DNA from 2 places in the Lysinibacillus sp. AR18-8 genome. Region 2 is predicted to be linked to the other one. Evidence: riboswitches for the same ligand, from Rfam matches in the RefSeq annotation. Region 2 holds a riboswitch; the other holds the start of a gene.
What was found. A riboswitch is a leader RNA that binds a small molecule or an ion and turns the genes downstream of it on or off. The one in region 2 is predicted to bind S-adenosylmethionine.
Positions count from the first base shown of each region.

Region 1: it holds a riboswitch for S-adenosylmethionine, as region 2 does, so the genes downstream of both, BFM98_RS22365 (O-acetylhomoserine aminocarboxypropyltransferase/cysteine synthase family protein) here and BFM98_RS07805 (MetQ/NlpA family ABC transporter substrate-binding protein) in region 2, are expected to answer to the same signal.

Region 1 is NZ_MDGU01000052.1:123,021-127,931, reverse strand. It holds gene BFM98_RS22375 (homoserine dehydrogenase) at 1-666, opposite strand, end outside; gene BFM98_RS22370 (hypothetical protein) at 1,129-1,512, opposite strand; gene BFM98_RS22365 (O-acetylhomoserine aminocarboxypropyltransferase/cysteine synthase family protein) at 1,845-3,146, opposite strand; SAM riboswitch class I at 3,263-3,376, opposite strand; gene BFM98_RS22360 (glycerol-3-phosphate acyltransferase) at 3,532-4,164, shown strand; gene BFM98_RS22355 (DASS family sodium-coupled anion symporter) at 4,360-4,911, shown strand, end outside.
Region 2 is NZ_MDGU01000008.1:221,555-226,465, reverse strand. It holds gene BFM98_RS07810 (methionine ABC transporter ATP-binding protein) at 1-730, opposite strand, end outside; gene BFM98_RS07805 (MetQ/NlpA family ABC transporter substrate-binding protein) at 838-1,668, opposite strand; SAM riboswitch class I at 1,757-1,860, opposite strand; gene BFM98_RS07800 (PPC domain-containing DNA-binding protein) at 1,983-2,486, shown strand; gene BFM98_RS07795 (pyridoxal phosphate-dependent aminotransferase) at 2,529-3,698, opposite strand; gene BFM98_RS07785 (carbon-nitrogen family hydrolase) at 3,795-4,589, shown strand; gene BFM98_RS07780 (PucR family transcriptional regulator) at 4,642-4,911, opposite strand, start outside.

The DNA.
Region 1 (4,911 bases), on a different contig from region 2:
TACATCTGACCAGTCAGGCTGCTCACCAAAAGCTAAGGCACTTAATATCATTAATTTTTTAAATGCATCCTGCCCAGATATATCATTATATGGATCTGCTTCGGCATAACCTAAGCCTTGTGCCTCTTTTAAAGCTGTTTCGAACGACCAGCCCTGTGCACGCATTTTTGTTAAAATATAATTACATGTGCCATTTAAGACACCTTGTATACGACTTACATCATTTACAAGTAAGATATTTTTCATTGTTTTTATAACAGGTACGCCACCAGCGGTAGTAGCCTCATAGCCTACAAAAACGCCATTAGCTTTTGCAAGATCCTGCAACTCCAAGCCTCGTTTGGCAAACATCACTTTATTGGCAGTAATAACATGACATTTATGTTCCACCGCTCGCTTTAAATAACTGTATGCAGGTTCTTCGTTCACAATTGCTTCAAACACTACCTGCATACCTGGCTCTGCTAAGACTTCATCCATACTTGTTGTCATTAAATGTGCTGTGCCTGGGACACGTTCACGACTAGCATCTGTCACTAAAATCTTCGCTACCTCTAATTCAATACCTAATTTATTTTTTAGCTCTTCTCGTTTTTCATTTAAAATATGGTAAATCCCCTGACCTACCGTTCCAAATCCTAAAATCGCTGCCTTTATAGTTGCCATTCTTGTTATTCCCTCCAACTTACATTCCGCAGTTTCATTAAAGCTAATTTTCCATGGGGTTGTGTCATGACAATTTGACACCCACCGCAGTCTTTAGCCAACAACTCTCTTTGTATGAGTTTCGCTATTTCTATATGTGTTAGGACACACACAAATTCAAATAATTCAAAATTTAACTTAAAGAAAATTGTAACGCAAATACACGCTTTGCACAAGAAAAATCTTTCTAGGAAGGACATTTGTTTTCTCTAGATGTGCAAAAGAAATCGGTTTCATTCCCTTTATTATACGTTTTATTAATCAATCTATAAGATTTGAACAAATATTGACTATTACATTTCAATATATGAATGTCTTTCTTCTATTATATATATGTATGCTCAGACACTCATAACAATCCCTTTAAAGAAAAAACTCATTCCCTGTAGCAGCAGAGAATGAGCTTAAAAATATGAGGGGGTTTTAACTTGCTTTTGAAAGCAATTGATAACGATATTGTGCTAAAGCTTGTTGAACAAGACTAATCTCTTCTTCTGTAAAATTTGGTATTGCATACGTACGTTCCACTAATTGAAATGTACCATACTTCAAGTAAAACTCTGTTGCAGGAAGTGAGATATGGCTCACACCGTACTGTTCATATGCCTCAAATACTTCCTTTACAGTAAAGTCCTTTTCAGTAAAAACATGTTCTTGAAATGCTGTATGACCAAATACTTCCTGCCATTTTCTTTCGACTGATGTAAGAAGGTGTTGAATGGATTTATTGTTGACAAATACATGCCCTTCATTTAGCTCATATATTAGATAGGATACAATGTTTTGCGCACTATAGATGTTACCCATTTTAAACACTCCTTTATCATCAGTTTTTGGGAAGAGTAATCACTGGCTAGGCAACTACTCTTCTATATATTCAAAAGTGGGGGAGCACTTATGAAAACATTTACCTTTTTTAAAAAAATTTTCGTACTGTTAACTTATTTCCTAGTATATAACATGGATTTAATAAAGTCAATAATACATATAAAATTACTTGGTATTATTTTTTATAAGGTTCTGATAATTAACGGGTGCAGTAATAGATTGATGTAGCAACGTTTAACGCATTACCAAATGAGGCTAATCGAATGAGAAAATACGTTAACGTCACAACATCTTACCATTTTCTTTAAACTTTAAGCTTCTACTGTTTGTTCAGTTGTTGTAGCCTGTGTAATGGCTTGATCTAAATCAGCAATAATATCCTCTACTGCCTCTAAACCGATGGATAAGCGAATGAGCGACTCGGTTACACCAGCTTGAACTAATTCGTCTGCTGATAGTTGCTGATGAGTAGTGGAAGCTGGATGAATAATTAATGACTTTGCATCACCTACATTTGCTACATGTGAAAATAATTTCACGCTATCAATAAGCTTTCGCCCAGCTTCTCGTCCACCCTTTATGCCAAATGTAAGCACTGAACCGAAGCCATTTCTTAAATATTTTTTTGCTAACTCATGTGTCGGAAAATCTTCTAGGCCATTATAATTTACATACTCCACAGATGGGTGGTTTTGTAAATACTCAGCCACTGCCAATGCATTTTCATTGTGTTTAGGGATACGCAGATGAAGCGTTTCTAACCCTTGCAATAAATTAAAAGCAGCATCAGCACTTAATGTTGGACCAAAATCACGTAATAATTGTACACGTAGCTTTGTAGCAAAGGCAGCAGAAGCTGTATCAATTCCATAACGTAGACCATGGTAAGAGGCATCTGGTTCAGTAAAACCAGGGAATCGACCGCTAGTCCAATCAAACTTACCAGCGTCTACAACAACGCCCCCTAAAGTTGTACCATGACCTCCTATCCATTTAGTTGCTGAATGAACTACAACATCTGCGCCGTATTCAATAAGTGTAGAACCGTAAGGAGAAGCGAACGTGCTGTCAATAATTAATGGTAGACCATTATCATGTGCAATTTTAGCTACTGCCTCAATATCTAAAACCTTTAAACTTGGATTACCATAAACCTCTGCAAAGACAGCTTTTGTTTTATCAGTAATCGCTGCTTTGAAATTCTCTGGGTTTGTTTCATCTACAAAAATTGTTTTAATACCATAGTTTGGCAATGTGTTAGCAAATAAATTATACGTACCACCATATAAAGAACTAGCTGCTACTATCTCATCACCAGCTCCAGCTAGATTTAAAATGGAAAATGCGATAGCTGCTGCACCAGATGAAAGTGCTACTGCTGCTGTTCCACCTTCCAATAAAGCCACACGTTTTTCAAACACATCAACTGTTGGGTTGGTAATTCGTGTGTAAATGTTCCCTGCTTCCTCTAAGGCAAAAAGACGTTGCGCATGAGCAGTGTCTTTAAATACGAAAGCAGTTGAGCGATAGACTGGAACTGTGCGAGAACCCGTCACTGGGTCTGGCTCTTGACCACCATGCAACAGCAATGTTTCTGGTTTAAAATTTGTCATTGTGTACCTCCAAATGGTTATTTTTTTACGATGGTACCGGAGATGAGGAGGATTTTTCTGTAGAAAACAAAAACCCTCTTCAGCTAAGAAGAGGGTTGCGGTTGCAAGTTTTCCTCCCCTTATCTGCCAGATCCAAGTAAGAATCTGTAGGAATTAGCACCTTAGTAAGCTCATTGCTTACTGGTTGCCGGGCATCATAGGGCCTATCCCTCCGCCGCTCTTGATAAGAGTATGAGATTCAATTTCCATCGTTGTTACACAGTATAAACATAGAGTTTTTTTCTGTCAACAAGTAAATTTTATTTTTTCCGAAACTTCTGTCTGCTCTTATACGTAATATGAACGCATACACTATTTTAGAAAAAATTTTGAGAGGAGTATTTTTATGGTAAAGGCCGTGATCATTTTTCTTATGATTGGCTATTTAATAGGCTGTATTCACGGCTCTAAAGTGGCTCAATTTTTATCGGGGGTTGATTTAAAAAAGGCTGGCCACGGTAATGCTGGTGCCTCTAATGCTACTCTTTCCCTTGGCTGGAAGTATGGCGTTTTAGTAGCCCTCATCGATATAGGCAAAGGCGTTGTCGCTATTATAGGTGCGCATTTTTATCTAGGGGACGCCATTCATTTAACAGAAGAACAAATTTGGCTGCTTACTTATATTATGGCTGCTGGGGTTATTTTAGGTCATAATTTCCCCTTCTACATGGGCTTCAACGGCGGGAAAGGAACGGCCTCCATCATTGGTATTTTACTTGCTGTTGATTGGAAGATTGGTTTATTTGCACTTATTTTATTTGTTATTTTATCCTTTGCAACAAATTATTTAATTGTAGGTGTTCTAGAATTTTATCTCGTGTTTTGTACAGTAACTTATTTATGGATTCCTGGCATTGGCCCAACCATTATAGCTCTTCTTCTTTTTGGCATAGCCATCATCCTGCACCTCGAAAATATTAAACGATTAGTCAATGGAACAGAGCCTAAAGTAACTTCTGCCTTTAAGAAAAAGAAATAATATTTAATGGATATTTTTGTATTTTTTGTGACCGTATTTTTTCTCTTTATCTACTCATATTGCTGTAAAAAACAACATTTTCACATAGATTTTTTTCTACAATAAAATAGACATATTCTTATCTCAATAAAACATTATACAGGCCGATGTTATGGATAATAATCGTCATTTTTATCGTAGAAAGGATGAGAAAATATGTCTTCACCAAAGCAAGCAGCTACAAAACTTAATTTAAAGCCACTATGGATTGGCTTGGCATTCGCGTTACTAATCATTATTACCTTTTTACCTAACAATGGTGATTTACCTATAGCTGGGCAACGAGCTTTAGCCATTTTAGCTTTTGCAGTCATCCTTTGGGTTACAGAGGCCGTTTCATATCCTGTGAGCTCGGCCATGATCATTGCACTAGTAACTGTTTTACTAGGACTCGCTCCGTCAATGGATAATCCAACTACAGAGCTAGGAACAGCTAGCGCATTAAAATTATCTTTAAGTGGCTTTAGTAATTCTGCCGTTGCTTTAGTAGCAGCAGCTCTTTTTCTAGCGGCAGCAATGCAAATTACTAATCTACATAAACGACTTGCACTTTGGATTCTTTCACTGGTAGGAACGAAAACAAAAGCTATCGTATTTGGCGCTATTTTAGTGTCTATCGTCCTCGCATTTTTTGTACCTTCTGCTACAGCACGAGCTGGCGCGGTAGTACCGATATTGCTTGGAATGGTGGCAGCATTTGGTTTACCA
Region 2 (4,911 bases):
TTGTATTCAAAAACTTTCGCGTTGTAGGGTGCTTCGGTTTCGCAAAAAGTTCAATCGCTGTGCCAAATTCCACAACTTTCCCTGATTCTAGAACAGAAACCTCATCGCAAATTTTTTGAATTACATTCATTTCATGTGTGATGAGCAGAATCGTAATGCCTAATTCACGATTAATTTTTAACAACAATTCAAGAATGGCTTCCGTTGTCTCAGGATCAAGTGCACTTGTTGCTTCGTCACTAAGTAAAATCTCTGGTTCCTGTGCTAAGGCACGTGCAATAGCCACACGCTGTTTTTGACCACCTGAAAGTTGATTTGGGTAACTATCTAGTTTATCTGTTAAACCGACAATTTCAGCATACTTAGCTACTCGGTTTTTTACTTCCGCCTCTTTATAGCCTAGTAGCTTTAAGGGAACTGCAATATTATTGTAAACTGTTGCTGTTTTTAAGAGATTAAAGTGCTGGAAGATCATCCCGATTTTTTGGCGTGTTTGACGTAATTCGTGAAGAGAAAGGGTCGTAATGTCTACATTGTCTATCACTACTTTTCCTGCTGTAGGACGTTCTAGTAGATTAACGCAACGAATGAGTGTACTTTTACCAGCACCACTATAGCCGATTACACCATGAATTTGTCCCTTTTTTACGTGAAGATTGATGCCATCCACAGCTTTTATGATGCCTTTTTTCGACTTAAATTCTTTTGAGATATTTTGTAATTGAATCATGCAATTGTTTGCTCCTTTCTCAAGCTTCTAAAAAGCAAGAATCTGCTCGTCTTCCCATTGGGGAATTTCAGCAGATTCTTCGGCTTTATAGAAGCTTTCTGAACATATTACCAGCTAGGGATTACAGAACCTTTGAATTCCTCTTCGATGAATTGACGCACTTCGTCAGATTGGTAAGCCTCAACGAACTTTTTAATTGTTGGGTCATTTTCATTTTCAGCACGTACAACAATATAGTTCACGTATGGAGAATCAGTAGATTCCAATAAAATAGAGTCATCTTTAGGGTTAATGCCAGCTTCTAGTGCAAAGTTTGTATTAATAGCTGCTACATCTACCTCACTAAGTTGTTTAGGAATTTGAGCCGCCTCTAATTCAATGAATTTTAAATTCTTTTTGTTTTCTTCTACATCACGGATTGAGGCTGTTAAGTCTGCACCCTCTTTTAACTTAATATAGCCAGCTTCCTGTAAAACAAAGAGGGCACGCGCTCCATTCGTTGGGTCGTTTGGTAGGCCAAACGTTGCACCTTCAGGAATGTCATCAAAGGATTTATATTTTTCTGAGTAGATACCCATTGGATTTAAAATCGTCTTGCCCACTGGTACTAAATCTGTATCATGGTCTTTATTAAATGTATCTAGGAAAGGCTCGTGTTGATAGCTGTTCGCATCAAGATCACCTTCAGCTAAGGATGTATTAGGTAAAACATAGTCAGAAAATGATTTTAGTTCAACTTCTAGCCCATTTTCTTTTGCTACTTTAGCGGCTACTTCTGCAATTTGTTCGTGTGGACCAGAAGTGACGCCTACAACGATTTTCTTTTCATCAATTCCTTCAGCTTGGCTTTTACTATCTTCTTTAGAGCCACAGCCTGCTAAAGCTGCTACTAATGTTAAACTTGCTAAACCTACTAAAAATTTATTTTTCTTTTTCATGAAAATACCTCCAAGATTGTTTTTATCGGTTTTTTGAAAATAAAAAAACTCTCTTACAAATTAAGAGAGGCTCATGAAAAGATGTCCTCTCTTATCTATCAAACGAAGATCGTTTGCAGGATTTAGCACCTTCCTATAAAAGGAGGTTGCCGAGCTTCATAGGGCCAGTCCCTCAGCTACTCTTGATAAGAGATTTATAATATTTTTTTGTAATTCCGATAGAACTAATATAATTTATAGGGTATAGTAAGTCAATAAATAATTTTTAAATTTTTTATATAATTATAATATTTCGACGCAAAAGAGGGATAACAATGTCTGTAAGAGTTAATTATGGTATAGGTTCATTTGGTAAGGTTATTAGTGCTCGTTTTCTAACGGGAACAGATATCATTGAAGGAATTGAAGCGCTTTGCGAAGAGAATAGTATAGAGTCAGCAACAATTGTAAGCTGTATTGGCAGCTTTCAAAAAAGTAGCTTTGTTTATTTAGTGCCAGATGCAACAGTTCAAATTCAAGTTCGTTTTAGTGATGTGATTGAAAAAGAGGGACCATTAGAATTTATTCAAGGTTCAGGTGTGGTGTGTAAGCGAGATGGTGGATATGAGACACATTTCCATGGTTCTATGAGCGATCAATGGGGTGTTGTATCAGGTGGGCATTTAATAAAAGGGGGCAACCCTGTTATTACTGCTGACATCGTGTTGGCAGAGGTACAAGGGATTCAACATATTCGAAAATGGGATGATGAAACAGGTCATGTTCAATTTTATCCATTAGAAAATGGTTTAGGGCAACCAAGGAAAATTGAAAAATAGTAATAATCCTGTAGCTAGGGATAGCTACAGGATATGGCGTCATTATCTTTTAAACAATTGTAATTGCTCGATTCTATGGATTGCTTCACGTAAGCGCTCCTCACTAACCAGCAATCCTACGCGAACATAGCCTTCACCATATTGACCGAAGCCATTACCTGCTGCTACAGCGATATCAGCTTTTTCGAGCAAAAGATCAGCAAACTGTTCACTTGTATAGCCTAATGGTACAGGGAGCCATGCGAAGAAGGAGCCTTTTGGAGCCGTAACATGCCAGCCAATTCTTCGAGCTTCTTCAATGAGTACATTGCGGCGACGCTCATAAGTAGCTCGTAGTTCATCCGCACATTGTTGGGAAGCCGTCAGTGCTACTGCTGCGGCTTGTTGAATGGCAGGGAATTGACTACAAAACAGATGATCCTGGATTAGATTAATAGCAGCAATAATCTCGGCATTCCCTACAGCGAAGCCTATACGCCAGCCAGCCATATTATAGGTTTTCGATAATGTATACATTTCAACTCCTACTTCTTTTGCACCCTTTGCTTGAAGGAAGCTAACTGGTTTATTACCGTCAAATCCTATTGCCCCATAAGCAAAATCATGTGATACGATAATATTGTGCTCCTTCGCAAAGCGAACGGTCTCTTCAAAAAACGCAAGTGATGCTGTACCACCTGTAGGGTTGTTCGGGTAATTTAAGTAAAGAAGCTTTGCTTTTTCTTTCACTTCATCAGGTAATGCATGATAATCAGGTAAGAAATCATTTTCAGCAAAAAGGGGCATTACTTCAAAATTGACATCTCCTAGTACAACACCTGATAGGTAATCTGGATAGCCAGGATCTGGTAAGAGCATCGTGTCACCAGGGTTTAACACAGCTAAAGGTAGCTCAACTAGACCAATTTTTGTTCCACCAAGAATCGCTACCTCTGTATCTGGATTTAGTTCTACCTGATATTCACGTTGATAAAAGTCCGCAGCAGCTTGGCGTAATTCAGCGAGACCTCTAAATGGTGAATATTTGTGGTTTTGAGGATTTTCAGCTGCTTCCTGTAATGTTTGAATGATGTGAATAGGCGTTGGCTGATCGGGATTTCCTTGCCCAAGGTTAATGACATCACGCCCTTCTTCTAGAGCCAAGTTTACTTTTTGAACGAGTGCTGCAAAAAATTGAGTGGGTAGTTGCTGTAGTTTTTTAGAGAATTCCATGCATGATCACCTTTTTCAGAATATAATAATTATTATTGAAGAATATGAAGCAAATAGTATTACTTTTTCTGTTAATTGTCTAGAGGAGGAATAGAGATGAAAATCGGTTGTATTCAATTAAATGTTGGCTTTGGCAAAGTTGAAGAAAATTTTGAACGTGCCGAGGATAAGATTCGTGAAGCTGCAAAAAATGGGGCAGAAATCATAGTGTTACCTGAAATGTGGAATACAGGCTATGCTTTAGAGAAACTGCCTGAGCTAGCAGATATCAATGGTGAGCGGACAAAGGCCTTTTTGGCTAAACTTGCTAAGGAACTTGATGTACATATTGTAGGGGGCTCTGTTTCAACAAAGAAAGGCGATAAATTTTATAATACGATGTATACCTTTGATCGTAATGGAGAACTTGTTGGGGAATATAGCAAGGCACATCTTTTCCGTTTAATGGACGAGCATCTTTACTTGGAAGCAGGGGATGAAATGAATCGTTTTGCTTTAGATGATATTGAAGCTGCTGGTGTCATTTGCTATGATATTCGCTTCCCAGAATGGTTACGTGCACATGCATTACAAGGAGCAAAGGTATTATTTGTACCAGCGCAGTGGCCAACTCCAAGGATTGACCATTGGAAAACGTTGCTACAGGCTCGTGCAATTGAAAATCAATGCTTTGTCATTGCAGTTAATCGTATTTCGAAAAAGGTAGAAAATTTTAATGGGCAGTCTATGATTATTCAGCCTTGGGGAGAAGTATTATGGGTAGGTGCTGAGGACGAGGAAGTAGCAGTGATCGATGTAGACTTTTCTATTGTCGATGAAGTACGTGGAAGAATTCCTGTTTACGATGATCGTAGACCTGGATTGTATCACGATGTAGTTGTGAAAGGGTAATAAAGGGCACGCTTAGGAGGGGAGTTAACCTTTTAAGCGTGCCAACTTTTTTCTAGCTCTTATCCTCGATTAATGAATTGGCTAGTAGCATAAATTCAAGTGTAATGCGGTTATGCCCGTTCATAAAATTTTTACCAAGTAAACTTTCAAGCTTTTTTAAGCGGTGATAGAGTGTTTGACGAACAATAAACAATTGATTCGCTGTTTGCTGTTTAGAGCCATTTGTTTGTAAATACACCTGCAATGTTTCGAGAAGCTTACTATTATATTTTTCATCGTATTCAATAACGGGCTGTAAATAGTCATAAATCACTTCCTGTAA